2 regions of the Streptomyces sp. NPDC058741 genome follow, and region 1 is predicted to be linked to the other one. Evidence: riboswitches for the same ligand, from Rfam matches in the RefSeq annotation. Region 1 holds a riboswitch; the other holds the start of a gene.

What was found. A riboswitch is a leader RNA that binds a small molecule or an ion and turns the genes downstream of it on or off. The one in region 1 is predicted to bind glycine.
Region 2: linked by a shared signal. The riboswitch ahead of gcvP (aminomethyl-transferring glycine dehydrogenase) and the one ahead of gcvT (glycine cleavage system aminomethyltransferase GcvT) in region 1 are both predicted to bind glycine.

Annotation. Positions count from the first base shown of each region.
Region 1 is NZ_JBHYQH010000027.1:45,711-61,040, forward strand. It holds gene ACFW6P_RS21470 (ABC transporter permease) at 1-653, opposite strand, end outside; gene ACFW6P_RS21475 (ABC transporter substrate-binding protein) at 762-2,552, opposite strand; gene ACFW6P_RS21480 (ABC transporter permease) at 2,623-3,630, opposite strand; gene ACFW6P_RS21485 (enhanced serine sensitivity protein SseB C-terminal domain-containing protein) at 3,955-4,755, opposite strand; gene ACFW6P_RS21490 (enhanced serine sensitivity protein SseB) at 4,855-5,643, opposite strand; gene ACFW6P_RS21495 (AAA family ATPase) at 5,855-6,523, opposite strand; glycine riboswitch at 6,746-6,845, shown strand; gene gcvT (glycine cleavage system aminomethyltransferase GcvT) at 7,014-8,159, shown strand; gene gcvH (glycine cleavage system protein GcvH) at 8,268-8,645, shown strand; gene glyA (serine hydroxymethyltransferase) at 8,660-9,922, shown strand; gene ACFW6P_RS21515 (L-serine ammonia-lyase) at 10,007-11,374, shown strand; gene ACFW6P_RS21520 (glycoside hydrolase family 25 protein) at 11,656-12,213, shown strand; gene ACFW6P_RS21525 (NADPH-dependent F420 reductase) at 12,226-12,888, opposite strand; gene ACFW6P_RS21530 (EF-hand domain-containing protein) at 13,053-13,265, opposite strand; gene ACFW6P_RS21535 (hypothetical protein) at 13,794-13,958, opposite strand; partial or broken gene ACFW6P_RS21540 (phiSA1p31-related protein) at 14,272-14,454, shown strand; gene ACFW6P_RS21545 (YncE family protein) at 14,494-15,330, opposite strand, start outside.
Region 2 is NZ_JBHYQH010000012.1:4,890-20,219, reverse strand. It holds gene ACFW6P_RS12515 (PhzF family phenazine biosynthesis protein) at 1-808, shown strand, start outside; gene ACFW6P_RS12510 (CPBP family intramembrane glutamic endopeptidase) at 881-1,681, opposite strand; gene ACFW6P_RS12505 (glutamate-cysteine ligase family protein) at 1,749-3,269, opposite strand; gene ACFW6P_RS12500 (hypothetical protein) at 3,820-4,404, shown strand; gene ACFW6P_RS12495 (DUF5999 family protein) at 4,804-5,010, shown strand; partial or broken gene ACFW6P_RS12490 (transposase) at 5,278-5,807, shown strand; gene gcvP (aminomethyl-transferring glycine dehydrogenase) at 5,912-8,797, opposite strand; glycine riboswitch at 8,974-9,069, opposite strand; gene ACFW6P_RS12480 (PRC-barrel domain-containing protein) at 9,182-9,559, shown strand; gene ACFW6P_RS12475 (DNA polymerase IV) at 9,475-11,043, opposite strand; gene ACFW6P_RS12470 (MerR family transcriptional regulator) at 11,180-11,866, opposite strand; gene ACFW6P_RS12465 (bifunctional nuclease family protein) at 12,162-12,635, opposite strand; gene ACFW6P_RS12460 (MerR family transcriptional regulator) at 12,721-13,455, opposite strand; gene ACFW6P_RS12455 (FHA domain-containing protein) at 13,510-14,460, opposite strand; gene ACFW6P_RS12450 (DUF881 domain-containing protein) at 14,522-15,330, opposite strand, start outside.

The DNA.
Region 1 (15,330 bases):
GTGATGCGGGCGTACATCGCGGCGTACAGGAACGCCAGGGTGACCCACGGCAGGATCATGCCGCCGAGCCAGCCGGTGACGCTCTCCTCCAGGGGCACGTACTCCGCGTTGATCCAGCCCAGCCCGTAGGAGAAGATCGCCAGGCTCAGCAGGCCGGTGAAGTAGATGGGCAGGGAGACACCGGCGAGGGCGACGACCATCGCGCCGCGGTCCCACAGGCTGCCCCGCTTGAGCGCGGACAGGACACCCGCCGCGATACCGAACAGCAGCCACAGCACGGCGGCGCCGAGCGCGAGCCCCAGGGTCACCGGGAAGCGGTCGGTCAGCACCGGCCAGATGGCCTGCTCGCTGCGGAACGAGTAACCGAAGCACGGCGCGGCGCACTCGGTGACATCACCGCCGCCCGCGTACGTGCGGCCCACGAAGATGCCCTTGAAGAACTCCCAGACCTGGACGTAGATCGGGTCGCCCAGGCCCAGCTTCTGCCGCACGGCCTCGACGGCCGCCGGGTCGGCCTGCTTGCCCACGAAGCTGCTGGCGATGTCGACGCCCGCCCATTTGGGGACGAGGAAGAAGATGCCGAAGACCACCATGATGATGACCGCGAGCATCACTACGGCGGCGAACAGCCGCCTGATCAGGTAAGCGAGCACAGATCTCGGCCCACCGCGGACCTCGGGCCACCGGAGGTCTTCCGGTGGCCCGAGGTCACGCCGCGCCGGCCTTCACCTGCCTTTCGTGCCGTACGGCGGGTGTGCCGGTTACTTCGCGGACTTCAGACCGAGGTTGACGAAGTCGTACATGCCGCTGTAGGCGTCCGTCGTGTAGACGTTGGCCAGACGGCTGGAGCGCCAGTTGATGAACTTCTCGAAGACGAAGGGCAGGTAGTAGCCGCCCTCCATGACCTTGTGGTTGATCTCCGTGGCGATCTCGGTCTTGCCCGCGTCGTCCAGGGTGGTGGTGTACTTGTCGAACAGGCCGTCGATCGCCTTGTCCTTGATCAGGGCGTAGTTGTTGTTGCCGCTCTCGAGGATGTAGCTGCTGTCCCACAGCGGCAGGCCGTAGCCCTGCACGGACGGGAAGTCAGGACCCCAGCCCATGATGATGATGCCGTAGCCCTTCTTCTTCACGTTCGAAGGGCTGCCGATGATGCCGGCCGTCTGCGAGCCGTCGTACTGGTCGATGTCGGCGGTGATGCCGACCTTCTTCAGCGACGCCTGGAGGGACTCGGCGGTGGCCACCTCGGCGGGCTTGTTGTTGCGCACCGCGATGGTGGTCTTGAAGCCGTTCGGCTGGCCGCAGGCCTTCAGCGCTTCCTTGGCCTTGTCGACGTTGCCCTTCTTGTTGGCACCGGCGAGCTCGTACGGGTCGTACTTCTGGCCCTCGGCGCCCGGGACGGACGGCGGCAGCATGTTGGTGCCGATGTCGCCACCGGCGACGGGGCCGCCGCGGGCGGTCTGCAGCGACTCGTGGTCGGCGCCGTAGATGACGGCCTTGCGGCAGTCGATGTTGTCGAACGGCTTGACGCTCTGCGGGAAGACCGCGTAGCGGATGTAGCCGGAGACCGGGTTGTCCAGGTTGCCCTTGTGCTGCTTCAGGGCGGTGCTGCGGCCCTGCGGCGACATGCCGGTCTGGTTGATGTCCAGGTCGTAGTCGCCCGCGATCAGACGCGCGTCCATGTCGTTGGCGTTGGAGAAGAACTTGACCGTGATCTTGTCCGGGTACGCCTTGCGGATCGGGTCCGAGTCCTGCTTCCACTCGGTGTTGCGGACCAGTGTCAGGTCCTTGCCCGGGTTGTACGACTGGAACTTGTACGGGCCGGAGGAGAACGGGCGCAGGCCGTACTTGGACTTGGTGTCCTTGTCCTGGCGGACCGGGGACGCCGAGGTCAGGGCCAGCATCTCCTCGAAGTCCGAGTTCGGCTTCGGCAGCTTGAAGACGATGGTCTTGTCGTCGGGGGTCTCGATGGCCTTCAGACCCAGCTTGTCCGCGGACTTGTCCTTGTACGGACCCGGGTACTCGCCCTTGGGGTCGAGCACGTCCTTCAGGTAGACCGGGCCGCCGGACAGCACGTCCTGCGCCCAGACGCGCTGGATGCCGTACTTGATGTCCTTGGAGGTGATCGGCTTGCCGTCCTCCCACGTGAGGCCCTCACGCAGGGTGTACGTGTAGGTCTTCCCGTCGTCCGAGATCTTGGCCAGCCCGGTGGCGAGGTCCGGGGTCAGCTTGGTGCCGGCGCTGCCCGGCTCCGTCTTGCTCGTGACCAGCTGGCGGCTGTAGTAGCGGGAGAAGTTCCACATGAAGCCGTAGTAGCCGCGCGTGGTGTCCCACGAGTCGGCGTCCTGGGCACCGGCGAACTTCAGGGTGCCGCCCTTCTTGGCGAGCGAGGCCTGGGCGACCTTGTTGTTCGCGGCGTTGAAGCCGGCCGCGCCGTTCTTCGACCCCTCGTCGTCGTTGCCGCCGCCGCACGCCGCCGTGGTCAGCAGTGCGGCGACCACGGCCGCAGCGGCCATGGCCTGCTTGCGCCGCCCTGAGGTGCGTTGGGTAGTCACGATCTCGGATCCTCCGGATTTGGATGAGAGCCCCGGTGCCAAATGCCACGGGTCGCTGTAGTACGGCAGTTCAGCGGGAGCCCTTCGGGTCGAGCGCGTCACGCACGCCGTCACCGAAGAGGTTGAAGGCAAGGACGGTGATGAAGATCGCCACGCCCGGGACCACCATGTACATGGGGTCCGAGTCGTAGTAGTCGATCGCGCTCGAGAGCATCTGTCCCCAGGAGGCCGTGGGCGGCTTGACGCCCACGCCCAGGAAGCTGAGCGCCGCCTCGGTGAGGATGTTGGTGGGGATCATCATCGTCGTGTACACGATGATGGGCGCGACCAGGTTGGGCAGCAGTTCCCTGAAGAGGATGTAGAACCGGCCGGCGCCGAGCGACCGGGCCGCCTCGACGTACTCCCGCTCGCGCAGCGACAGCGTCTGGCCGCGCACCACGCGTCCGATGTAGGGCCAGCCGAAGAAGCCGATGACCAGGATCATCACGAACAGGCGCACGCCGGTGCCGGTCAGCCCCAGCATCTCGCCCGGCATGACGGAGACCAGGGCGATGATGAACAGCAGCTGCGGGAAGGCCAGCAGACCGTCCATCACACGGCTGATGACGGCGTCGACCCAGCCGCCGAAGAAGCCGGCCAGGACGCCCAGGACGGTGCCGATCACGACGGCGACGATCGCGGACAGGAAGCCCACGAGGAGCGAGATCTGGGCGCCGTAGACGATGCGGGCGAAGATGTCGCGGCCGCTCACCGGCTCGACGCCGAGCAGGTGCTCGCCGCTGATGCCGCCCCACGCCCCCGTGGGAGTGCCGAACAGCGGGTCGATCAGCTCCTCGTGGCGGGACTCGGGGTCCTGGCCCACCAGGCCCGTGATGACCGGCGCGAGGAGGGCGATCGCTATGAGCGCGAGCACCATGACGCCACCGGCCAGTGCGAGTCTGTCCCGTTTCAGGCGCTCCCAGGCGATCCGGCCCAGAGAACGACCCTGTACGGCTTTCGCACCGCCGCCGGCGACTACCGCTTCCTCGGCCGCACTCGGAGCCGCTTCCGCGGTCGGCTCGTGCAATGGTGCCGTCATCAGGCAGGGACCCCTCTTCTCAACCGGCGGTGGCCGGTCCGCGCATTCCGCTGTGGCGGCGTGTCTGTCCGTCGTACACAGGGGCGAGCAACCCCTGGTGCCGGGAGTCTTCAACGCTTCGGCGTTTTGCTGCCAGACTTGGCGGTGAAAGGATGCGTAAACGTGATGCTGTCTGGGGGATTCCGTTATCCGGACAGCAGGTAACGGCCACCGGTGCCACGCGAGTTGGGACATCCGGCGCAGAGCGTCACATTCCACCCCGGTCTACGCGCGAAGAGACGGGTGCGTGCACCTTGCGGTCATGAGGCGGTTCGGCGGGTGTGCTCAGTATCCGCTCTGGGCGGGCGGGTAGCCGTAGCCCGAGGCGGGGGCCTGGACGGGGGCGGTGGCGTGGGCCTCGCGGTCGTAGAACGGGCGGGCGTTCGCGCGCAGCCACAGGGCCACGGGGTCGTACTCGTCCGACATGGCCACGGTCGAGACGGGGAGTCCCTCCGGCACGGCGCCGAGGGACTGCTGCATCATCGCGCGCACCGCATCCACGGCCTGCGGCGAGGTGTCGTAGACGTCCAGGCCGATGGCGAGGTACGGAGCGCCGAGCGCGGGCTGCACCCAGGCGCGGCGCAGGGCGCGGACGGCCGGGGTGCGGTGGGCGTTCTGGGCGAGCAGGGCGTAGAACTGCGGGACCTCGATGGCCGGTTCGGACAACCGCAGCGGTCCCGCCGGCTGGCGGTCCAGGCCCGTGGCGATCCGGCGCAGGTCGGGCCAGGGGACGCCGACACCGCCGCCGGGGGCGTGCGGGTTGAGCCAGAGGCCGTAGTGGTCGGGGTAGAGGGCGCGGGCGACGTCGATGCCGTCGACCACCTCGTAGGAGCGGGCCCAGCCGCTGGCGGAGAGCTCCTGGGCGGAGGTCACACAGGGGGCGTAGCCGTGCCCGTCGACCTCCATCCTCCCGTACCGGGCGTCCGGGGAGCCGGCCTGGCCGTGCCACAGGAGCATCCAGATCCGGCCGGTGCGGGGCGTCGCGAGCGCGCGCAGGAGTGCCTCGTAGGCGTCGTAACGCCCGGGCGTGACCTGGCGCAGCATGTGCTCGACCTGTCCGGCCGCGGCCGTGCCGCTCGCGCTCACCTTTACCGCCCCTTCGTACAACGCCTCGACCGTGACCTAGCTTAAGCCCGCCCGCCGGCTCGGGACTCTTTCCCGCTCGCCGGGTGCCGGATCGTTGCCCTACCGCTGGTAGAAGGGGCGGACCCGGTCGCGCATCCATTCCCCCACCGGGTCCTCCGCGACGTCCAGCAGGACCAGGTTGACCGGCCAGGGGGCCGGTGCCCTGGTGACGGCCCGGGTGAGGGCCTCCAGGGGCAGGGCCCGCAGGTCACCCTCCCACTGGGAGAGTTCCACGCCCACGAACATCACGGGGTCGGCCGTCTCGATCGCGGCGAGGCAGCGGCGGGCGGTGAGGACCACGCCGGTCGCCTCGAACTCGGTGGAGGCGGCGGCGAGGAAGTCGACCGGGTCGTCCTGCCAGTCCGGCTCGAGGAGACGGACGCGGCCGCCGCTCGCGGGACCGTCCAGCGGGGTGCGGCCGGCCCGGCACAGCTCGGCGACTGCGGGCGGCGGCAGGGGTACGCCGACCACGCCGCCGGGGTTGACGACGATGCCCGCGTGCGGGGGCAGTCCGCGGGCGAACTCCACGGCGGGGGCGATGGTGTACGACATGTGGGAGCCGACGACCTGCCGGAACTGCTCCTCGGAGCTGAACACCGGCACGAACGCCTGGCCGTCGATCTCGATGCCGGGGAGGTCGAGGGGGCCGCTGCGCGGGCCGCCGCCGCTGGGCAGCGGCACCCAGACGAAGCTCCGCCCGAGCACCTCGACGATCCGCCCCCCGGCCGCCGGCCCGGCACCGAGCGAGGCCGAGAGCACCTCCTCCAGCTCGTTGCCGGGCCACCCGCCGTGCGGGTGGGTCTGTGTCTGCGCCGGGAAGTCCGCGGAGAAGTCCGCCGGGAAGTCCATCTGCCTACCGCCCTGCCTGGAACCACTGCTGAGGCTAAGAAGGCTAACGGCTCGTGGCCCTCGGGGCTTCGTCCGTGTGCCGGGAGTCCGGCGGTCGGGTGGGGGCTGGGGCTGACGGTGGGGTTCGGGCGGGTGGGCGAGAGGGGGGCGTGGCCCCTCTCGCCGTGCCCCCCTCTCGCCCTCGCCCCTCCCCCTTCCCCCGCGCGATCGCTCAGCCCACGAAGCCGATGCCGCGCAACGTGTCCGCCGCCGCGCGGTCGGCCAGGACGGCCGAGGCGCAGCCGGGGGGCAGGTCGCCTCGTTCCACCGAGCGGAGCAGGCGGGTGGTGGCCGCGCGGTGGCGGAGGAAGGCGTAGCGGGAGACGCCCCGTCCGCGGTCGCGCTGGCCTGCCAGGGCCTCCTGGGGGGTGACGTCCAGGAGGAGCAGGTGCAGGGTGCCGCCCCGGCGCCGGGCCTCGCGCGCGAGCCAGCGGCGGACCCAGGCCTGGTGGCCGCAGTCGTGGACGACGACGCCCTCGCCGGTGCGCAGGGCGCGGCGCAGCCCGGCGTAGTGGGCGAGGCGGACCAGCGGGCGGTAGACCGCGTAGGGGAGGAAGCCCGGCATACGGCGCTCCCAGCGGTCGCGGGTGTCCTGGGAGTCGACGCGCCGGCCCGGCACCGTGCGGCGCATCAGCGTGGACTTGCCGGAGCCGGGCAGACCCGTGACCACGACGAGGTCGCGGGGGCCGAACAGCAGCGCGTGCGGGCCGCGGCCGGCGCGCTCGCGCAGATCGCGGACGACGGGCGCCGGCACCGGGCCGCACGCGGCCCGGGCCGGGACCGCCGGCTGCTCGGGCAGCGCGATGCCCGTGGTCGTGGCGTACGCCGTGGTCCTGTTCACCGTGAACGTCCTCCCCTGAGGCCAGGTACGGAGACCCATCCCCGCCGAGTGTAAAAAGAAGGTAATGCCACAGGCCTCTCATTTCCTTACTGGTCCTGCAACAGGGCTGCTACAGATCACGGGCCCGGCGGGCGGGACGCTGTGCTCTTCCTGGGAAAGGTCCCCCTGCCGCGTGGGAAGGATGCGTGCAATGATGTGCGCGCCAACTGCATACCGGCCGTTTGAATCCGCGCGGGAGAGTCCCCAGCACCGCTGACGCTGGGGCGCCGAAGGAGCAAGTCCCTCCCTTGAATCTCTCAGGCCCCGTTACCGCGCGGGCGAGGCACATCTGAAAAGCGGGCCCTCCCCTGCCCCGGCAGGCCGGCTCCACCCAAGGTGCAAGCCATGGACCGGCAAGGTCATGGCGAACCTCTCAGGTTCCGATGACAGATGGGGAGGAACGACCTCGCCCTCCCCCACGCCCGGCTCCGCCCGCGCGTGAGGGACCCCCATGTGCCCTGGGAGACGACCGACTGTGAGCAGTACAGGAGAACTCCGTCACACCGCGCTCGATGCCCTGCATCGCTCGCTCGGCGCGACGATGACCGACTTCGCCGGCTGGGACATGCCCCTGCGCTACGGCTCCGAGCGCGACGAGCACACCGCCGTGCGCACGAAGGCCGGCCTCTTCGACCTCTCCCACATGGGCGAGATCACCGTCACCGGCCCGCAGGCCGCCGCCCTGCTCGACCACGCGCTGGTGGGCGACATCGGCGGCGTGAAGCCGGGCCGCGCCCGCTACACCATGATCTGCCGCGCCGACGGCGGCATCCTGGACGACCTGATCGTCTACCGGCTGGGCGAGACCGAGTACATGGTCGTCGCCAACGCCTCCAACGCCCAGGTCGTCCTGGACGCGCTGACCGAGCGCGCCGCCGGCTTGGACGCCGAGGTCCGCGACGACCGGGACGCCTACGCGCTGCTCGCCGTCCAGGGCCCCCAGTCCCCCGGCATCCTGAAGTCCCTCACCGACGCCGACCTCGACGGCCTGAAGTACTACGCCGGACTGCCCGGCACGGTCGCGGGCGTCCCGGCGCTGATCGCCCGGACCGGCTACACCGGCGAGGACGGCTTCGAGCTGTTCGTGAAGCCGGAGCACGCGGTCGAGCTGTGGCAGGCGCTGACCGAGGCGGGCGAGGGCGCCGGCCTGGTCCCGTGCGGGCTGTCCTGCCGCGACACGCTGCGCCTGGAGGCGGGGATGCCGCTGTACGGGCACGAACTGACCACCTCCCTGACGCCCTTCGACGCCGGTCTCGGCCGTGTGGTGAAGTTCGAGAAGGAGGGCGACTTCGTCGGGCGCGAGGCGCTCGCGGAGGCCGCCGCCCGGGCCGGGCAGAACCCGCCGCGCGTACTGGTCGGCCTGGTCGCCGAGGGCCGCCGGGTCCCGCGGGCCGGGTACGCGGTCGTCGCCGGCGGCGAGGTGATCGGCGAGGTCACCTCCGGCGCACCCTCCCCCACGCTGGGCAAGCCCATCGCCATGGCCTACGTCGACGCCGCACACGCCGCCCCCGGCACGAGCGGTGTGGGCGTGGACATCCGGGGCAGCCACGAGCCGTACCAGGTCGTGGCGCTGCCGTTCTACAAGCGCCAGAAGTAGACACTGGCCGGGAGGCCGCGGCTACGGCCTCGCCCCCGCCCCGTCGTCCCAGCTCACCAGCAGTCCCCCTTTTCACAGCACTCCCGCGCGTACAGGAGAATCCAGGCCATGAGCAACCCCCAGCAGCTGCGTTACAGCAAGGAGCACGAGTGGCTGTCGGCCGCAGAGGACGGCGTCTCGACGGTCGGCATCACGGAGCACGCGGCCAACGCGCTCGGCGACGTGGTCTTCGTCCAGCTCCCCGAGGTGGGCGACACCGTCGCCGCGGGCGAGACCTGCGGCGAACTGGAGTCGACCAAGTCGGTGTCCGACCTGTACTCCCCGGTCTCCGGTGAGGTCACCGAGGTCAACGAGGACGTCGTCAACGACCCGTCGCTGGTGAACTCGGCGGCCTTCGAGGGCGGCTGGCTGTTCAAGGTGCGCGTCACCGACGAGCCGGGCGACCTGCTCTCGGCCGACGAGTACACCGCGTTCGCCGCCGGCTGAGGAGTCGTAGCCGTATGTCCGTCCTGAACACACCCCTGCACGAGCTCGACCCGGCCGTCGCCGCCGCGGTCGACGCCGAGCTGCACCGCCAGCAGTCCACGCTGGAGATGATCGCCTCGGAGAACTTCGCCCCGGTCGCCGTCATGGAGGCGCAGGGCTCGGTCCTCACCAACAAGTACGCCGAGGGCTACCCCGGCCGCCGCTACTACGGCGGTTGCGAGCACGTCGACGTGGTCGAGCAGATCGCGATCGACCGCATCAAGGAGCTGTTCGGCGCCGAGCACGCCAACGTGCAGCCGCACTCGGGCGCCCAGGCCAACGCGGCCGCGATGTTCGCGCTGCTCAAGCCGGGCGACACCATCATGGGTCTGAACCTCGCCCACGGCGGGCACCTGACCCACGGCATGAAGATCAACTTCTCCGGCAAGCTCTACGACGTCGTCGCCTACCACGTGGGCGAGGACGGCCGGGTCGACATGGCCGAGGTCGAACGGCTGGCCAAGGAGTCCAGGCCGAAGCTGATCGTCGCCGGCTGGTCGGCGTACCCGCGGCAGCTGGACTTCGCGGAGTTCCGCCGGATCGCGGACGAGGTCGGCGCGTACCTGATGGTCGACATGGCGCACTTCGCCGGTCTCGTGGCCGCCGGGCTGCACCCCAACCCGGTGCCGCACGCGCACGTGGTCACCACCACGACCCACAAGACCCTGGGCGGCCCGCGCGGCGGCGTGATCCTCTCCACGGCCGAACTGGCCAAGAAGATCAACTCCGCCGTCTTCCCCGGTCAGCAGGGCGGTCCGCTGGAGCATGTGATCGCCGCCAAGGCCGTCGCCTTCAAGGTCGCCGCCTCGGAGGACTTCAAGGAGCGCCAGCGCCGTACGCTGGAGGGCGCCCGCATCCTGGCCGAGCGCCTGGTGAAGGACGACGTGCGGGCCGTGGGCGTGGACGTCCTGTCCGGCGGCACGGACGTGCACCTGGTCCTGGTCGACCTGCGCCACTCGGAGCTGGACGGGCAGCAGGCCGAGGACCGCCTCCACGAGGTGGGCATCACCGTCAACCGGAACGCGATCCCGAACGACCCGCGCCCGCCGATGGTGACGTCCGGCCTGCGGATCGGCACGCCGGCCCTGGCCACCCGCGGGTTCGGGGCGGACGACTTCGCGGAGGTCGCGGACGTCATCGCCGAGGCGCTGAAGCCGTCGTACGAGGCGGAGGCCCTCAGGGCCCGGGTGAAGGCCCTGGCCGACCAGCACCCGCTGTACGCGGTTCTGGACAAGTAGAGAAACCTCTCCGGTGCCGCGCCCGCCACAAGCGGCCGCGGCACCCTGCCCCTCCGCACCACCCCCGTAGTCAGGAGTCCCCCCGTGGCCATCTCGGTCTTCGACCTGTTCTCGATCGGCATCGGCCCGTCCAGCTCCCACACCGTCGGCCCGATGCGCGCGGCCGGCCTGTTCGTCCGGCGGCTGCGCAACGAGGAGCTCCTGGAATCCGTCGCCTCGGTCCGCGCGGAGCTGTACGGCTCGCTCGGCGCGACCGGCCACGGCCACGGCACGCCCAAGGCGGTGCTGCTCGGCCTGGAGGGGGACTCGCCGCGCACGGTGGACGTGGAGACCGCCGACGAGCGCGTGGAGGCCATCAAGGCCGGCGGCCGTCTGAACCTGCTCGGGGAGCACGAGGTCGCGTTCTCCTTCGACGACGACATGGTCCTGCACCGCCGCAAGGCCCTGCCGTACCACGCCAACGGCATGACCCTGTGGGCGTACGACGCCTGGGGCACGGAGCTGCTGACGAAGACGTACTACTCGGTCGGCGGCGGGTTCGTCGTCGACGAGGACGCGGTCGGCGCTGACCGCATCAAGCTCGACGACACCGTGCTGAAGTACCCCTTCCGCACCGGCGACGAGCTGCTGCGCCTCACCGAGGAGACCGGCCTGTCCATCTCCGCGCTGATGCTGGAGAACGAGCGGGCCTGGCGCACCGAGGAGGAGATCCGCGCGGGCCTGCTGGAGATCTGGCGGGTGATGCAGGCGTGCGTGGCGCGCGGCATGTCCCGCGAGGGCATCCTGCCGGGCGGCCTGAAGGTGCGCCGCCGGGCCGCCAACACCGCGCGCAAGCTCCGCTCCGAGGGCGCCCCGCAGGCCCTCGCCATGGAGTGGATCACCCTCTACGCCATGGCCGTGAACGAGGAGAACGCCGCCGGGGGCCGGGTCGTCACCGCCCCGACGAACGGCGCGGCCGGCATCATCCCGGCGGTTCTGCACTACTACATGAACTTCGTGCCCGGCGCCGACGAGGAGGGCGTGGTCCGCTTCCTGCTCGCCGCGGGCGCGATCGGCATGCTCTTCAAGGAGAACGCCTCCATCTCCGGCGCCGAGGTCGGCTGCCAGGGCGAGGTCGGCTCCGCCTGCTCCATGGCCGCGGGCGCCCTGGCCGAGGTCCTCGGCGGCTCGCCCGAGCAGGTCGAGAACGCCGCCGAGATCGGCATGGAGCACAACCTCGGCCTGACCTGCGACCCGGTCGGCGGCCTGGTCCAGATCCCCTGCATCGAGCGCAACGGCATGGCCGCGGTCAAGGCGGTCACCGCCGCCCGCATGGCGATGCGCGGCGACGGCTCCCACAAGGTGTCCCTGGACAAGGTCATCAAGACGATGAAGGACACCGGCGCGGACATGTCGGTGAAGTACAAGGAGACGGCGCGGGGCGGGCTGGCGGTGAACATCATCGAGTGCTGAGCCCGCCGAGGCCTCTCACCGTGCGGCACGGCACAACCGAGGGGCGAGACCGAGCACCTCTCCCTGGACGGGGCGAGGCCCCCTGTGCCGCCGGCGCGCCCGCTTCCCCGGTCACCACCTCCGCGTCCTGAATCCGCCCGCCGTTCACGAGCGCCGGGCGCCCGCCACCGCGCGCCCGGCGTGGAGCCAGCCGTCACGGGGCATCACAACATCCCCGGATCCGGCGGAACCTCCGCGGAAGCCGACTCCCCCTCCCCCACCCGCACTTCAGGGAGACCCCCATGCTGCGCGGCATCGACGTGAGCGCCTACCAGAGCTCCTCCTACGACACCGACGGCCTCTCCTTCGTCTTCGTGAAGGCGACCGAGGGCCGCTCCTACGTCAACCCCAGACTGGCGGCCCAGACCAAGCGGGCCAGAGAGGCCGGGCTGGTCGTCGGCTTCTACCACTTCCTGTGGCCGGGCAACCTCACCGCCCAGGCCGAGTACTTCGTCGGCAAGACCCCGGACCGGCCGGGCGACATCCTCGCCGTCGACTGGGAGACCACGGGCAGCGGGACGCACGCGAGCAACGCGGAGAAGGACCGTTTCATCCGGAGGCTGAAGGACCTGCGGCCGGACAACCGGGTGGTGCTCTACTGCAACCGGCACTTCTGGCTGAACATCGACACGAGCTCCCACGCGGGCGACGGCCTGTGGATCGCCGACTACGTCTCCGCCGGCGAGCCCCGGATCAAGGCGAAGTGGCGCTTCCACCAGTACACCGACGACCCGGTGGACAAGAACGTGGCCGCCTTCGGGTGCGAGGCGGCGCTGCGCAGGTGGGCCGAGGGCGCCTGAGCGCCGGACGGCTCAGCCGCTGAAGTCCGCCGTGCGCTCCGGCGACGCCTGCGCCAGGGCCTGCGTGACCTCCTCGACACCGCCGCGCAGACCGTAGACCGGGGTGCCGGGCTGCTGGCGCCAGGAGTCGTCGAGGCCGCCCGCGTCCACCGTGTCGAAGCCGAGTTCCTCGATGAGGTCCCGGACCTTCCGCTTGGCCGCGTCGTCGTCGCCGGCCACCGGCAGGGCCATGCGGTCGGGGGCGCCGGCCGGGCGCGGGCGGTCCAGGATGTCCTGGGCGAAGGTGCCGTTGAAGGCCTTGACGACGGGGTGGCCGAGCTGCCGTTCGGTCCAGCGGCTCTCGGTGAGGCCGTCGTCCTCGATGCCGTCGATCCTGCCGTCCCGCTGGCGGGGGTAGTAGTTCCCGGTGTCGATGACCGCGACACCGTCCGCCGCGCCGTCGAGCACGCCGGACGGCAGCTCCGGGACCGCCTTCAGCGGGATGGTCACCACGACCACCTCCGCGCCCCGGGCGGCCTCCCCGACCGGTACGGGCGTCGCCCCGGTCTCCTCCGCCAGGGCCGTGAGCGTGTGCGGTCCCCTGGAGTTGGCGACGGACACGTCATGGCCGAGGGCGGTGAGCCGCCGGGTCAGGTTGCCGCCGATGTTGCCCGCTCCGATGATGCCGATCTTCATGTCCTCGCCTCGCTCTTCGGAAGATGAACAGGCCTCGTGGAGCCTTATGACGTGCATCAACCTCACGGGCGGGCGCGCTATTCCGGTTCGCGCCGGACACGGCGAGGGGCCCGGTCCGCCGTGTGACAGGCCGGGACCCTCGCTTCGGGCACCGCGCACGGCGCCTACTTGTTCAGGTAGGCCCAGAACTCGTCGAAGCTCAGCTGCTTGTCGCCGTCCAGGTCGCGGGCCTTGATGACGACCTCGGCGACCGACTCGGTGACGTTCCAGTCGCCCGACTGCGCCAGGGCGGTCTTGAACTCGGCAGCGGTGATGTAGCCGTCACCGTCCGTATCGATCCGCTCGAACTGCTTGCGCGCTTCCTCGATGTCCGCCACCGATCCGCCCCTCTTCTCGTGCAGTGCGTCCCTTTGACGCAGGTCTGACGGAGGTCAGATTAGCCGCCCGCCGGAACCCGCGGCGCGGCGACCACCCCGGGCTCACCCCGGTCAGGATCTCCAGGGCGGCGGAGCGACGATCCGGGCCGGCTGGGCGTTGCTGACGATGCAGCCGGCGCGGCGCGCGCAGTCCCCGCCGTCCCCCGACGATGGCATAGGGGGAGGAGATCACGGCGCCTCCTTGGCGATCTGGCCGTGCTGGTGACGAGTTCGCGCCGGATGCCGCGGACGTGCGGGTCGGTCCGCACGGCGGGCGGGGCGACTCAGACCCGCTCCCCCGAGGCGGTGCGGGCCGTCCAGCCGCAGAAGGCGGGGCCGTGGTCGGCGACGATCAGGGTGCCGCGCATGGCCTTCCCCCTGTGTCCGGTCGGCCGGGGAGCAAAGCGGGTCGCCTGCGCGCACGTCCCGCACGAGGCGGTGCGGCTCAGATCAGCCTCCTGTCACGCAGGTCCTCGATGACGCGTTCGTTCAACGTCGGATATCGCTGGCGTGGAGGTCGGTGACGGCGATGGCCGCGCTCTCCAGGGCCTGGCGGATCGCGGTCTCGAGCGCCTGTTTGGGGACGGAGACGAGCGTGACCCCGCTGAGGGCCTCCGCCTCCCGCGCCACGAGGGGTTCGCTCCCTTCGAGCACCTGCCGGCAGCTCCCGGGTGCCCAGCACAGCGCTTGTTCGATCTTGGCGTAGCCGGCGTCCCGCACCGGCTGGGCGCGTTCGGTCCGCTTCCACGTGTCCTTGCTGATCCCCGCTTTGCGCGCCGCGGTTCGATGCCCAGGCCCAGTTCCTGCCGGCGCCGGCGAACGCGTGCGGACAGGCGATCACACGTCTGCCTGGACACCCGGCAGGCCGGGTACGTGCAACTCGCCACCGGCCTGCGCGACGGCGTCCCCGTCCACCTCGTCGCACACGGGGGTCCCCCTGCTGCCGCACCGCGCGTTCGCCGCCGCCGTGCAGCCGCACCTGCTGCGGGGGCGCGTCTACGACCTGTCCCGGCCGCTCGCCGAGCGGAGCGGCCGAGGCCGGTGCCGGCACTTCGAGGGGGAGCGCACCAGGGACGGCGTTCCCCTGCCGGCCCGGCGGGACCGCTGCGAGCGTCGCACCCTGAACAGCGTCGTCCGCCGCGCGGGGCCTCTCACCCCGGCAGAGGAGGCGCCCCGAGTCAGGCCCGGGTCAGCGGAAGACGCCGGTGTGGCCGAGGGAGTAGCGGCCGGGCTGCGGGTAGACCGCGAGGCCGTGCGGGCCGCTGCCGACGGGGATGCGGGCGAGCTGGGTACCGGTGCGGGTGTCGATGGCGTACACCTCGGCGTCGTAGCGGCCGGACAGCCACAGCACCTTGCCGTCGGCGGAGACGCCGCCCATGTCGGGGCTGCCGCCGTCGGGCAGCTTCCACTTCCCGGTCAGCCTGTCCCGGGTGAAGTCGAAGACGGAGATCGTGCCCTCGCCGCGGTTGGACACGTACATCTCGCGGGAGTCGCGGCTGACGTAGAGGCCGTGGCAGCCCTTGCCGGTGGGCATCAGGGTGGGCTCGGCGAAGGTGTCGCCGTCCAGGACCCACATGCCGTGGGCCATCATGTCGGCGATGTAGAACTTCTTGCCGTCGGGCGAGACCTTCACGTCCTGCGGCATGGCGCCCTCGAACGGCAGCCGCTGCTGTCCGACGACCTTCATCTTCTCGGTGTCCACCTTGAGCAGTTCGCCGCTGAACTCGCAGGAGACGATGAAGTAGCGGCCGTCCAGGGAGAAGTCGGCGTGGTTGACGCCGTAGCAGGAGACCGGGACCGTCTTCTTGATCTTCATGGTGTGCGGGTCGCGGAAGACCAGTTCGCGGTCGAGGGAGGCCATCACGACGGCGTACCTGCCGTTGGGCGTGAAGTAGAGGTTGTACGGGTCGTGGACCTCGACCGCCTTGCCGGCCCTGCCGGTCCTCGGGTCGATCGGGGTGAGGGAGTGGCCGCGGTTGTTGTTGACCCAGAGCGTCTTCAGGTCCCAGGAGGGCACGACGTGCTG
Region 2 (15,330 bases), on a different contig from region 1:
AATCGTCGACACCTTCACCGATCGCCCCTTCTCCGGAAACCCGGCGGGAGTCCTGCTCCTGCCCGACACGGACGCCTTCCCGGACGACACCTGGCTGCGCGACGTCGCCATCGAGGTCAACCACGCCGAGACGGCCTTCGCCCACCCCCTCCCCGAGGGCGGCGAGGCCGACTGGGCGTTGCGCTGGTTCACCCCCGTCACCGAAGTCGCGATGTGCGGCCACGCGACCCTGGCCACGGCCCACGTCCTGCGCCACACCGGCGCTCACGAGGGCCCGGTGCGGTTCGCCACCCTCAGCGGCGTCCTCGTCGCGACGGGGCGGGACGACGGCTCCCTGACGCTGGACTTCCCCACGGCCCCGCTCACCCCGGTCGATCCGCCCGGCGGCCTCGCCCACGCCCTGGGCGCCGAGCCGCTCACCGTCCGCTACACCGGGCCCCAGGTCGGCGACCTGCTCGTGGAGGTGGCCGACGAGAGGACGGTGCACGGCCTCCGCCCCGACTTCAGGGCCCTCGCCGCCCACTCCGACCGCGGCGTCATCGCCACGGCCCGCGCGCAGGATCCGTCCCGGGGTTACGACTTCGTCTCGCGCTGCTTCTTCCCGAACGTCGGAATCGACGAGGACCCGGTGACGGGCAGCGCCCACACCGCGCTCGCCCCGTTCTGGTCCGAGCGCCTGGGACGCGCCGTCCTCACCGGCCTCCAGGCCTCGCCCCGCTCCGGCCGCGTCCGCACGGAGCTGCGCGGGGACCGCACCCTGCTGTCCGGCAGGGCGGTCACCGTCATCGACGGCGAGCTGCTCGCCTGAGGCATACGGACGGCAGCCGGACGAAGGGGCGTACGGCACCGTCGTACGCCCCCGGTGCGGTGCTCCGGCGCGTCACGCCGTCGGCAGCCAGCCCACCTTGCCCGCCAGGAGCCCGTATCCCACGAACGCCCCGATGTCGAGCAGCGAGTGGGCCACCACCAGGGGGCCGACGCGGCCCCAGCGGCGGTAGAGCCAGACGAAGACGACGCCCATCACCAGGTTGCCGACGAAGCCGCCGATGCCCTGGTAGAGGTGGTAGGAGCCGCGCAGCACGGAGCTGCCCGCCAGCGCGGCCGTCGGGCTCCAGCCCAGCTGGCCGAGGCGGCGCAGCAGGTAGCCGACGACGATGACCTCCTCCAGCACCGCGTTCTGGATCGCGGAGAGGATCAGCACGGGGTACTTCCACCACACCTCCGGCAGCGCCTCGGGCACCACCGTGAGGTTGAAGCCGAGGCCGCGGGCCGCCAGGTAGAAGGCGATGCCGGTGCTGCCGACGACCGCGGCGATCGCCGCGCCGCGGCCGAGGTCGGGCCAGGGGCGGGTGCGGTCGAAGCCGATCGTGCGCAGGCTCGCGCCCTCGCGCAGCAGGAAGTGCGCGACGAGGGCGACGGGCACGAGGGCCGTGGTGATCCCGAAGAGCTGCCAGGCCAGGTCGAGCCAGGGCCGGCCGGGCGCGGCCGAGGCGTTCATCGTGGCCGCCTGGTCCTTGAGCCCGCCCGGTCTGGTGACCGAGCCGATGAAGCTGATCAGCGCGGATACTCCGCTCGCCCCGAGCGACAGCGCGAGGACGAGCAGTGTCTCGTCGCGGAGCATCCGCCGTGAGAGCCCCTGCTGGGGAATGGAATCGCCCACCGGGCTCGCCTCCGCCTGCACACCTGCCTCCTCTTCACCGGCCTGTCGGATCAGTATGGCGGCAGCGTGGCACTGGCCCGCGGGCGCGTCAGCTGAGCGGCGGCAGCGGCTCCGTCGGTCCCACCGGCCAGGTGTGCACCGGGTCCCCCTTGTGCATCAGCGTGCGGTAGCGCCGGGTCGTGGCGGCCAGGGCCTCCTCGCGGGAGAGTCCGGTGTCGAGGGCCTGGTGGAAGGTCGCGACCTGCCAGCTCGCCCCGTTCACCCGGCGCCGGCAGCGTTCCTCGATCACGCCCAGGTACAGGTCGCGGTCGGCCGGCTCGATGCCCCAGGCGTCCAGCCCCGCCTCGGCGAGCGGCAGCAGCTCGTCGCGGACCAGGCTGACCGCGTCGACCTCGGCGGTGCCGCTGAACCGGCCGCGCCGGGGCCAGGTGAAGCGGGCGTCGATGCCGTCCTTGCACGCGGCGTCGAAGTTGGCGGCGGCCGCCTCGAACGGCAGCCGGGTCCACACCGGCCGGCTCTCCTCGGCCAGGGCGCGGACGAGTCCGTAGTAGAACGCCGCGTTGGCGACGACGTCGAGCACGGTGGGCCCGGCGGGCAGGACGCGGTTCTCCACGCGCAGGTGCGGGACGCCGTCGGCGACGCCGTACACCGGGCGGTTCCAGCGGTAGATCGTGCCGTTGTGCAGGACGAGTTCCGCGAGGGAGGGGGTGCCGCCCCGGTCGATCACCTCCAGTGGGTCCTCGCCGTCGCAGATCGGCAGCAGGGCCGGGTAGTAGCGCAGGTTCTCCTCGAAGAGGTCGTACGCCGAGTCCACCCAGCGCTCGCCGAACCAGGTGCGCGGGCGGACGCCCTGGGCCTGCAGTTCGGGCGGGCGGGTGTCGGTGGACTGCTGGAAGAGCGGGGGCCTCGACTCGCGCCAGAGCTCGCGGCCGAACAGGAAGGGCGAGTTGGCGCCGACGGCGATCTGCGCGGCGGCGACCGCCTGGGCCGCGTTCCACACGTCGGCGAACCGGCCCGGGGTGACCTGCAGGTGCAGTTGCACGGAGGTGCAGGCGGCCTCCGGGACGATGGACTTCGAGGTGCAGCTCAAGTGCTCCACGCCCTCGATGTCGAGGGTGAACTCCTCGCCGCGGGCGGCCACGATCTGGTCGTTGAGGAGGGTGTAGCGGTCGACGTCCGAGAGGTTCGACGAGACCAGGTCGTCACGGTCGAGGGTCGGCAGAATGCCGATCATCACGATTCCCGCGTCGACCTCTCCGGCTTTTCGGTCAGCATATGCCAGTGACGTACGGAGTTCCTCGGCGAGCCGGTCGAATACCCGGCCCCCCAGCCGGTGTGGCGGAATGTTCACTTCCAGGTTGAACATGGCGAGTTCTGTTTGGAAATCGCGACTCGCGATGCGTTCGAGGACTTGCCCGTTCAACATTTTCGGCATGCCGTCGGAGCCTGCGAGATTCAATTCGATCTCCAGGCCCATGAGGTTCTTCGGGCGGTCGAACCGCTTCTCCGCCAGGAGTCGCTCCAAGCCCGTCAGACACTGACGCAGCTTGTCGCGGTAGCGCTGGCGATCGGACAGGTCGAACCCGCCTGCCACGACCTTCTCGCCCATGGAAGCGTCCCTCCTCGGATGGTGCCGGCCGAAGACCCGGTGGCCGGGTCCCGGTCAGGTGGAGGATGCCCAGGGAAAGCGATCGATAACGTCCCCGGACGGGCCTGTCCGCCGCTACGCTGGTCTCGTGTGACCGATGGCACATTCATCCGGCATGACGCGTGGCTCCGCTATCGAACCCGGCGAACTCGTGAAAAACGCCGACGAGAATAGGCCGACCGGTCCGCGGACATCCACCGAGGTCATCGCCGCGACCCACCGTCCGGAATCGGGATGACATTCGCGTATCACCGACCGAATATACTCTTGTTCTACTCACCGGAAACAGCTAGCGGAAACACAGTCTGAACCCGTGTCGTATAAACTCCGCGAGAAGGCAGCAGGTTGGCGCCCACGGTCGATGGGTCCGGCCGCCGACGCGACGTTCGGTGGACCCCGCCCCCCTCTCGTTCAGACCCCGGTCCCCGCCCCGCTGCCTCCCTTCGCGAGCTGACAGCGCCGTCCGCCCCGCCCTCGCGCCACCGTGCCTTCGAATGAGAGGCGACCCACCATGCCGCTGCACGTCCCCCAGGCTCCCGCGCCCGCACTTCGTTCCGTCCTGACCGCGCTCTCCTCCCCCACCGCGGTGCGCGAGGCCCGAACTCCCTCCCTGCTGCGCGCACAGGGGCCCACCACACCCGAGCTCCCGCTGCCGGTGCACCTCCTCGACCAGGTCACGCCCGAGGGGGTGGCGGCGACGCACCTGGCCGGGTGGCGTTTCGTGATCCGCAGCGGGGAGCGCGCCGTGGCCGCGGCGGACACCATGCTCACGCCCGACGGCTGGGCCTTCTCCCACTTCTTCGAGGGGCCGTACATCCCCTCCACCGAACGCGCCCTGCGCCTGGCCGAGACGATGCCGCAGGCGTACCAGCCCCGGCTGCTGTCGGTGCCGGGCCTGTACATGCTGACGCTCTGGCTCCACGAGGACTGCACCGCGGACGGCGGCACCGGCCATCCCGCCGCCACCGACCTGCTCGTCCCGCTGGCCCCGGCGCCTCCCGGCATCGCGTCCCACCGTCCGCACCGCGTCGCCGAACTGCTCCCGGTGCTGACCCACCGGGCGACCCCGACCCGGCTGCTCGACTCCCCCGCCTGACACAGCGGGCCACCCTCGTTCACGGATCCCGTCGCCGCCAGCCGGCAGGCGGGATCCGCCCATTTCCGCCCGGCGACCGCTCTTACGAGCACCGAACGGCTCGCACGAGCCTCGAACCGCCGCCGACCCGACCGGACTAGCCCCATCCGGCCACTGCGAACCACCCGAAGGGACAGTGCAGTTGGGATGAACCGCCCGCGCGGGTGATGCGTCATGAACCTGTGAGAAGCGGTGCTGCGAAATCCCTGCGGAACGACGCCCGTGGGGCAACACTGGGTTCCGACGACTTATCACACGGGGGCGGCCATGAACGACACTTCCAGCCGCGGAACACACACGACGACCGACTCGACCAGCCCGGTCACCTAGTCCATCACGACAGAGCGAAAGATCCCACCCATGTGCCAGCACCAGACACCGTGTCCGTCCGCCGACTCCGCCGACCGGGACTCCGCCCGCCTCGTGGCGCACCATCCGGAGCAGGGGTGGAGCCTGCTGTGCAACGGCGTGGTGCTCTTCGAGGACACCGGTGAGCTCCTGCCGGACGGCCGGGTCATCGCCCCGCACCGTCCGCTCGCGGGCAGCCAGGTGATGACGGCCGCCTGACGGCCGCCGGGCGGGCCGGGACCCCGCCCGCAGACATGAGGGGCCGGAGGCACACACTGCGCACCGGCCCCGACGCGTTTTCGGCGACCGTCACCGTGGACCATGAGCGACGGAACACGATTCAGCGCAGGCCACCGGACCGTACCGGTTCGACTGCGTCACGGCCGGCGACTTCGTGTCCATCGCCGGGCTCCGGTATGCGGAGCTGCCCTGCGATCCCGCCGTTGTGTTTCGGAGTCCTGCAAGAGGGCCGCCGGCCTCGGGGCCGTCTTCGACGCACTCGAAGAGCAGACCGTCGTCGTCCCCGGCACCGGAACCCTCGACATCGTCATCCCGCCCCTGACCGTCTCACTCGCGGCCGTCCACGAACAACGCCGGGCCCTGGAAACCCAGAGCAACGAACCGCTGGAGGCTCACCCTCTTTCCCAGGTCCTGACCTCGATGCCCGGCATCGGCGTCAGGACCGCCGCGGTTCTCCTGGTCACCGTCGGCGGCGGCAGCTCTTTCCCGAGCGCCGCCCACCTGGCCTCCTACGTCGGCCTCGCATCGGCGACCAAGTCGTCCGGGACCTCGATCCACGGCGAACACGCCCCCAGAACCGGGAACCGGCGGCTCAAACGCGCGATGTTCCTGTCCGCGTTCACCGCGCTCCACGCCCCGCCTCGCGCACCTACTACGACACGTGCCGAGCCCGCGGCGAGACCCACACCCAGGTCCTCCTCCGCCTCGCCCGCCACCGCGTCAGCGTCCTGTTCGCCATGCTCAGCGACGGAACTTTCCGCGAACCCCGCACGCCCGACGACGTCGAACCCGGGGCTCCGTGCCGACTCAACAGGCACCCCCCGCACGACGGAGAGGGGCCCCGCGTCGCGGAGCCCCTCGCTGTGACCAGCTCGGTCGATCAGTCCTCGTACGCGTCCAGCGGCGGGCACGAGCAGACCAGGTTCCGGTCGCCGAAGGCCTGGTCGATGCGGCGCACCGGCGGCCAGTACTTGTCGGCGACGGAGACGCCGGCCGGGAAGACGGCCTCCTCACGGCTGTAGGCGTGCTCCCACTCCCCCGCGAGCGCGCCCGCGGTGTGCGGGGCGCCGCGCAGCGGGTTGTCCTCGGCGGGCCACTCGCCGGAGCCGACCTTCTCGATCTCCGCGCGGATGGCGATCATCGCCTCGCAGAACCGGTCGAGCTCGGTCAGGTCCTCGGACTCGGTCGGCTCGATCATCAGCGTGCCGGCCACCGGGAACGACATCGTCGGCGCGTGGAAGCCGTAGTCGATCAGCCGCTTGGCGACGTCGTCGACGCTCACGCCGGTCGCCTTGGTCAGCGGGCGCAGGTCGATGATGCACTCGTGCGCGACGAGGCCGCCGGGGCCGGTGTAGAGCACGGGGTAGTGCGGCTCCAGGCGCTTGGCGATGTAGTTGGCGCTCAGCACGGCCACCTGGGTGGCACGCTTCAGCCCTTCACTGCCCATGAGCCGGACGTACGCCCAGGAGATGGGCAGGATGCCCGCGGAGCCCCAGGGCGCCGCGGAGATGGGACCCACGCCCGTCTCCGGCCCGGCCTCGGGCTGCAGCGGGTGGTTCGGCAGGTACGGCGCGAGGTGCTCGCGCACCGCCACCGGGCCGACGCCCGGGCCGCCGCCGCCGTGCGGGATGCAGAAGGTCTTGTGCAGGTTCAGGTGCGAGACGTCACCGCCGAAGTGACCCGGCTTGGCGAGCCCCACGAGCGCGTTGAGGTTGGCGCCGTCGACGTAGACCTGGCCGCCCGCCTCGTGCACCTGCGCGCAGATCTCGGAGACGTGCTCCTCGAACACGCCGTGCGTGGACGGGTAGGTGATCATCAGCACGGCGAGCTGGTCCCGGTGCTGCTCGATCTTCGCCCGCAGGTCGTCGACGTCGATCTCGCCGTCGTCGGCGGTCTTCACGACGACGACCTTCATGCCGGCCATCACGGCGCTGGCGGCGTTGGTGCCGTGCGCGGAGGACGGGATGAGGCACACGGTCCGCTGCTCGTCGCCGTTGGCCCGGTGGTAGCCGCGCACGGCGAGGAGACCGGCCAGCTCGCCCTGCGACCCGGCGTTCGGCTGGAGGGAGACCTTGTCGTAGCCGGTGACCTCGGCGAGGCGGTCCTCCAGCTCACGGATGAGCGTGAGGTAGCCGGCCGCCTGCTCGGCGGGCGCGAAGGGGTGCAGTTGCCCGAACTCGGGCCAGGTGACCGGCTCCATCTCCGTGGTCGCGTTGAGCTTCATGGTGCAGGAGCCCAGCGGGATCATGCCGCGGTCGAGTGCGTAGTCGCGGTCGGCCAGCCGGCGCAGGTAGCGCAGCATGGCCGTCTCGGAACGGTACTGGTGGAAGACAGGGTGGGTCAGGTACTCGTCGGTGCGCAGCAGAGCGGCCGGGAGGCCGTCCTCGGCGGCCGCGTCCAGCGCCTCGACGACGCCCTCGACGCCGAAGGCGGCCCACACGGCCCGCAGCTGGGCCCGGGTGGTGGTCTCGTCGCAGGCGATCGAGACGTGGTCGGCGTCGACCAGGCGCAGGTTGACCCCGTTGTCCCGGGCCGCGGCCACGATCTCGGCGGCCCGGCCCGCGACGCGCACGGTCAGGGTGTCGAAGTAGGAGCCGTGCACGACCTCGACCCCGCCGCCGGCGAGCCCGGCGGCGAGGACCGTGGCGTAGCGGTGGGTGCGCCGCGCGATGCCCTTGAGGCCCTCCGGCCCGTGGTACACGGCGTACATGCCGGCCATGACGGCGAGCAGCACCTGCGCGGTGCAGATGTTGCTGGTCGCCTTCTCGCGGCGGATGTGCTGCTCACGCGTCTGCAGGGCGAGCCGGTAGGCCTTGTTGCCGTCGGCGTCCACGGAGACGCCCACGAGTCGCCCGGGCAGGCTCCGCGCCATCTTCTCCTGGACCGCCAGGTAGCCCGCGTGCGGACCGCCGAAGCCCATCGGCACACCGAACCGCTGCGTCGTCCCGACGGCGATGTCCGCGCCGAGCTCACCGGGCGACTTCAGCAGCGTCAGGGCGAGCAGGTCGGCGGCGACGGTGACGAGCGCGCCGAACTCGTGCGCCTGGTCGATGACGGGCTTGATGTCGCGGACGGCCCCGGAGGCGCCCGGGTACTGGATCAGCACGCCGTTGATCTCACGCTCGGCGATCTCCGCCGGAATGCCGTCGCCGAGGTCGGCGACGACGACCTCCACACCGGTCGGCTCGGCCCGCGTCCGGATCACGGCGATGGTCTGCGGCAGCGCGTCCGCGTCGACCAGGAACAGACCCTTCTTGTTCTTGCCCATGCGCCGCGACAGCGCCATGGCCTCGGCGGCGGCGGTGCCCTCGTCGAGCAGGGAGGCGCCGGACGTCGGCAGTCCGGTGAGGTCGGCGACCACGGTCTGGAAGTTCAGCAGGGCTTCCAGGCGCCCCTGGGAGATCTCCGGCTGGTAGGGCGTGTAGGCCGTGTACCAGGACGGGTTCTCCATGACGTTGCGCAGGATGACGGGCGGGGTGAACGTGCCGTAGTAGCCGAGCCCGATCATGGAGCCGAGGACCTGGTTGCGGTCGGCCAGGGAGCGCAGCTCGTCGAGCACCTCGGCCTCGCTGCGGGCCCCCGGGAGGCCGAGCGCTTCGGCGCTCTTGATCACGGCCGGGACCGCGGCGGCCGTCAGCTCGTCCAGCGAGCCGTAGCCGACCTGCGCGAGCATCTTGGCGCGGGCCTCGTGATCGGGGCCGATGTGGCGCTGCTCGAAGGGGATTGCTTCTTCGAGCTCGGAGAGCGGAATGCGATGGGCGGTCATTGCGGAGGCCTCCTGGTCTGACACGACCTTCGAGGGGCACCACGGCGCGGGTACCCGAACGGCCTCCCCCTCTGTCATCTCGACCTGAGAGCTTCACCGGATCGCCCGAAGGCCTCCGGCTTTCACCGTCGGTGAGAGCGGAAGCCGTCGACACCCGCCCTGCTTTCCAGAGTGACCTCGTCCGTGCGGTACGTGTGCCTGAGAGATTCCGGGGAGGATTTGCTCCTTCGGCGCCTCCGGTGATGTCCGGAGGACTCTCCCGCACGGGGTCAGCGGCCGCTGCCAGCGTACCAGCGAGGGCCCCGCACGGACCTTCGAGTGGCCGCCTCCTCCATTGTGCCGTTTTGTAGGGGATACGGATGAGTGCGACCACGTGGAGGACCCGTGCGTACCGAGATCGATCCGCGCAACCTGATCGGCCGCAAGGCATTCGACCGCAACGGAACCAGGATCGGCACCATCGACGAGGTCTACCTCGACGACGCCACCGGCGAGCCGGAGTGGGCGGCGATACGGACCGGCCTGTTCAGCCGGGACGCGTTCGTCCCCCTGGAGCCCAGCGAACTGATCGACGGCGCCCTGCACGTCCCCTTCGAACGGGCCCTGATCAAGGACGCCCCCGACTTCGGCGTGGGCCGCCACCTCTCCCCCGAGCAGGAGCTCCAGCTCTACCACCACTACGGCCTCGACGTCGCCGCCCCTCCCCCGCTCCCGGACCGTGACTTCGGCAGGCTGGCGGACCGGGACGAAACGACGACCTGAGCCCTGTGGCCGCCCCCGGCCGGACCGCGGACGTCTACGGCGAGGGCGCCGGACGACAGGTCCCCGCCCACCCCGGAAGACGGACCCGGCGCCTCGTCCCGCGCCGCCTCCGCCCCCGCGGAGCCGGCGGCGCCGCCCTCCCCGGGTCTTCGTAACACCAGCGGCAGCGGATCCGCCGGCTCCAGCGCCGGGTCGTCGACCCGGAAGGTCCGCACCCGCCCGGGCCGCGAGCCGGGCGTCTCGAACCGGACGGTGACCCTCCCCAGGCCACTCCCCTGCACCCACCCGTGCCCGAACTCGTCGTGCCGCACATCGTGCCCGGAGGGCCAGCGCCGCTCGGCGAGGGCCGGCTGCTCCCCGGCCGGCTCCACGGCGTGTTCCTCGACGGGCCCCGCGGCGACGCTACGCTCCCCCGCCGCCTGCGCGAACAGGTCCTCCTGCGTGTAGTCGGCGAGGCCGCTGACGCCCACGCCGAGCAGCCGCACCCCGCCCGTCGTGTCCACCGAGTCCAGCAGCCGGGCGGCCGCCTCACGGATCACCGCGGGGTCGTCGGTCGGTCCGCGCAGGGTCTCGGAGCGGGTGAGCGTCGAGAAGTCGTAGCGCCGCACCTTCAGCACGATGGTCCGCCCCGACAGCCCCGCCCCGCGCAGCCTGCGCACGCACCGGTCGGCGAGCCGCTGCACCTCCAGCCCGACCCGCAGCCGGTCATGGATGTCCACGTCGTAGGTGTCCTCGACCGACACGGACTTCGCCTCGCGCTCCGCCACCACGGGCCGGTCGTCCCGCGCCAGCGCCATGGCGTACAGCCCGTGCCCGTGCGCCTTCCCCAGCAGTCGCACCAGCTCGTCCTCGCCCGCCTCGACGATCTCCTCGACCGTGGTGATCCCGGCCCGCCGCAGATGGTCGCCCGTCGCCGGGCCGACGCCCGGCAGCGTCCGCACCGACATCGGCCCGAGCATCGCCCGCTCGGTCCCCGGCTCGATCACCACCAGCCCGTCGGGTTTGGCCTGCTCCGAGGCGATCTTGGCGAGCATCTTGGACGCGGCCAGCCCCACCGACCCCGTGAGCCCCGTGGCCTCCCGTATGTCCGCGCGCAGCCGCACCCCGACCCGTCGCGCCGACGCCTCGTCCCAGGCCTCTCCCCCGGCCTCCAGGTCCACGAACGCCTCGTCCAGGCTCAAGGGCTCCACCAGGGGCGACAGCGCCCGCAACAGCTCCATCACCCGCTCGCTGATCGACTTGTAGAGCTGGAAGCGCGGCACCAGGTACGCGGCATGGGGGGCGAGCCGCCGGGCCTGGCCCACGGGCATCGCCGAGTGCACTCCGAACACCCGCGCCTCGTACGACGCCGTGGCCACCACACCCCGTGGTCCGAGGCCCCCCACGACCACGGCCTTCCCGCGCAGACTCGGTTTGGACGCCTGCTCCACCGAGGCGAAGAAGGCATCCATGTCGAGATGCAGGATCGTGGGCGCGGTTCTCACGACTCCGATGCTGCCCTACGCCACTGACAACGTCCCGGCGGCCACCCCGACCGCTCCCGCTCACCCCGTCCGGAGAGCCCCGCGCACCCCGACGAGGAAACGTCCCTGCGGCCGGGCACACCGCCCGGGCCCCGCCTCAGACGGCCCGGTTCCGCCGCCGCGCGAGCTCGTCCGCCGGGTTGGGCCCGACCAGAGTCTCGCCGGTGTCGATCCGCTCCCCGTGCAGCTGCGACAACGCGCTCTCCACGTCCCGCCACACCACGCCCACGGCGATCCCGAACACCCCCTGGCCCCCTTGGAGCAGGGCGTGGACCTCGTCCGGCGACGTGCACTCGTGGACCGTTGCGCCGTCGCTCATCAACGTCATCCGCTCCAGGTCGCTGAACCCGCGCTCCCGAAGGTGCTGGACGGCCGTGCGGATGTTCTGCAGCGACACCCCGGTGTCGAGGAACCGCTTGACGATCTTCAGGACGACGACGTCGCGGAAGCTGTAGAGCCGCTGCGTCCCCGATCCGTAGGCGGGGCGCACGCTCGGCTCGACGAGCCCGGTGCGGGCCCAGTAGTCCAGCTGGCGGTACGTGATGCCGGCGGCCGCACACGCCGTGGGGCCGCGATAGCCGATCTGCTCGGACGCCATGGACGTCGTCCCTCCGCTGCTCGGCACCGCCGTGGGTCGCTGCGGAGCGTGATCGGCCGCACCGTCGGGCCGGGCACATCCTCCCCCGCTCGAGCGGAGCCGTGAGCCGGTGGGAGGGTACGGACCGCTCGCCCTGAGACTGCGCTCGGGGCCACCCCCAGCCGTACCGCCGCCGCTGCTTCTCACGCCGACCTCCGTCCTTGACCTGCCTTCTCGACGGTAGGCAGTCACCAGGGGTGCGTCAACGATCGCCACACTCGCCACGCCGGGTGATAATCACCCTAAGAGTGGTTTCCCGTGCCCCACCGCGGGGAAAGGCTAGCCGAATGCGTTCGGCGTGGGCCGTGAGACGCTTTCACTCACCTCCGGCACCTGCCCCCCTCCGCACGCAAGGAGGGCCCGCCGCGGACCGCCTCGTCCGCCGAGCCGCCCCCGGGCGTCACCGACCTGCGCCTCCTACGCCGTCCGGTCCGGCCGGAGCTCACTGGCTGCTGGAGCCGAAGTCCTCCGGGGAGATCTGGTCGAGGAACTCACGGAACTTCTCCACCTCGTCCTCCTGCTCGTCCGGGATCGCGATACCGGCGTCGTCGAGCACCGTGTCACTGCCGTAGATCGGCGTCCCGGTGCGCAGGGCGAGCGCTATGGCGTCGGACGGGCGGGCGCTCACCTCGGCACCGCTGGCGAAGACCAGTTCCGCGTAGAAGACGCCCTCCCGCAGGTCAGTGATGCGCACTTCCGTGAGCTCCTGGCCCACGGCCTCCAGCACGTCCTTGAACAGGTCGTGGGTCAGCGGCCGCGCGGGAGCCATGCCCTGCTGGGCGAAGGCGATCGCCGTCGCCTCCCCCGGTCCGATCCAGATCGGGAGGTAGCGGTCGCCTCCCACTTCACGCAGCAGCACGATCGGTTGGTTGGAGGGCATTTCCACCCGGACACCTACGACATCGAGCTCGTTCACACAGCAACCCTAGGCCGTGCTCGGGACGTTTGGGTAGTCGAGCAGGGATCGGGCGCCTGATCCGGCCCCTCTCGCCCCGCTCCCCTCAGGGCAGACGCACTCCCAGCGCCGTCTGCACCAGCGCCGCGTGGAGCTTCAGCGTCAGCCCCGCCAGCTCCTTCGCGCGGTCCTGCGCATGCGCCCTGGTCTGCGGGTTCCGGTGCCGCTTCAGCGGGGCCACCACCTGGTCCACCAGACCGGCCTCACGGTCGGCGGCGGCCTTCACCATCCGCAGATGACGCGGCTCGATCCCGAACCGCCCCAGCTCGGTGACCAGCGCCGCCACGGTGACCACACTGGCGTCGAACGCCCCGTCCTCCAGAGGAGTGACGAGCCCGTACGACTCCCACTCCGCGAGCTCGGCCTCCCCGACGCCGGCTGCGGCCAGCAGCTGCGCACGACCGATCCTGGCGGCCACGGGACCCTCGGAGGGCTCGGCGACGGCCTCCCCGTCGCGCTGACGGGCCACAGCGGGCAGCGGGGCCGCCTCACCGCGCTCCATGGCCTCCAGATGCTCCCGGATCACCTTCAGCGGCAGGTAGTGGTCCCGCTGCATCCGCAGGACGTGACCGAGCCGCTCGACGTCGTGCGCGCTGAACTTGCGGTACCCCGAGGGAGTCCGCTGCGGCTCGATGAGCCCTTCCGACTCCAGGAATCGGATCTTGGAGATGGTCACTTCGGGGAACTCGTCGCGCAGCACGTTGAGCACGGTGCCGATGCTCATCAGCCTGTCCGTGGCGGCGGTGCCGTGTCCGGCACCGCCGCTCGGTGTTCGCAGCATGGACCTTCCCTGACGGATGGACCTTCGCCGGGGCCTGTCCGGACGGAATCCGGGTCAGTAACCCCGCTGGCTCGCGTGGAAGACCAGCCGGTACTTGCCGATCTGGACCTCGTCGCCGTTGTTCAGGGCGACCTGGTCGATCCGCTCGCGGTTCACGTACGTGCCGTTCAGGCTGCCCACGTCGGCCACCGTGAACGAACCGTCCTGACCGCGGCGGAACTCCACGTGCCGCCGGGAGACCGTCACGTCGTCCAGGAAGATGTCGCTCTGCGGATGACGCCCGGCCGTGGTCAGGTCGCCGTCCAGCAGGAAGCGGCTGCCGGAGTTCGGCCCGCGGCGCACCACCAGGAGCGCGGAGCCCAGCGGGAGCGCGTCCACGGCGGCCTGCGCCTCGGGGGACAGCGTCGGCATCGGCGTCTGGCCGGTGGTCTCGCTGTCGTAGGCCTCGAGACCGGAGATGGAGATCGTGGAGGTCGTCTCGGACGGACGCTCCGGGGTCGCCCCCGGACGCAGCGGCGCGCCGCAGTTGGAGCAGAAGCGGCTGTTCTCCGCGTTGCGGTTACCGCACCTCGTACACACCAGAGCCGACATCGGATCCTCCTGCGGCGGCTGCCCACCAGGGGCATGGGACGCGTACGGGTCGGAGAGCCCACCCGCACCCGAGGCTGACGGTTGACCGAAAGCTATGCCGCCGGGCTGTGCAGGGTCAACCGACGGTGCGCCCTGACCTCCGGAGACGTCACCACCGGGGCCTCCGACCTGGTCGCGGAAGAGCGGCCGCTGGCCTTCCGCGTCAGGCTGTGCGCGATGACGAGCGGTGGCGTTGTCGCCGCCCTCTCGCGCGCTCTTGCCGAACAACTTCGCAAACAACTTCACGGGCGATTCCCCTTGACCGAAACAGACCCGCCCGTGGGGCAGGACGAACCCTGACTGAACACTCTGGCGGACCCGGACATCCTGACAACGTCCGTCTGCACCAGACAGTTTCCACCACGCACCACCCATTCGGTGCGCCGACCCCCCGCAACCTCATGCCCTCGCCGGACGTCGCCCATGCACCCCCCGCTCACTGCGAGGACGACCGAGCGTAGTCAGGCCGCTTCGCTGCTCGCAAGGCGTCCACGACGATCTTGGTCGACCGCTCGATCACCACGCTGGCGTGTTCCTTCTCGAGAGTCTGCACCACGCCTCCGGGGATGTTGAGCGCCGGCTCGAGGTCCTGCGGCTGGCCGATGACCTTGAAACGGTAGGGCGCGTTGATCTTGTTCCCGTCGACGCTCACGCCTTTGCCCGGGTCCGTGAGATAGGTGCCGGCGACCACCCGCACGCCGTTCACCTGGATCGCTTCGGCGCCCGCCGCCCGCAGCTCCTGGATCGCGTCGAGCAGCATGTCCGACTCGACCGTCCCCTTCGTGTCCTCGATCGTCATGGTGATGCCGGGCCCCTGCGCGGCCACCGTGCCCGCCAGGATGCCGAGTTGCCTCTCCTTCTCGATCGTCTGCCTCCGAGCCTCCTCGGCCTGGTCCGAGCTGTTCTCCAGCTCGTCGCGCTGCTTCTCCAGACCTTGCTTCTCGTCCTCAAGACGTTGAGTACGGTCATCCAGTTCATCGAGGATGCGAACAAGATCTTCCTGCCGCGCCCCGCGCAGGGCACTGTCGCTGTCGCTGTTCGACGCCACCTGCACCGCCAGCCCGAACCCGAGGCCGAACAGCAGTAGCGCGACGATGAGTTGGGCCCGGGTGACCCGCGGCGGCCACAGCCCCTGCGCCAGCCGCTGCCGCCCGGTCAGCCGCGGCTCGGACGTCGCCTCCGGTTCCGTTTCCGGCTCCGGCGCGTGCGCTTGGCCGGGGACGGCCTGGGCGGCGGGCACCGCCC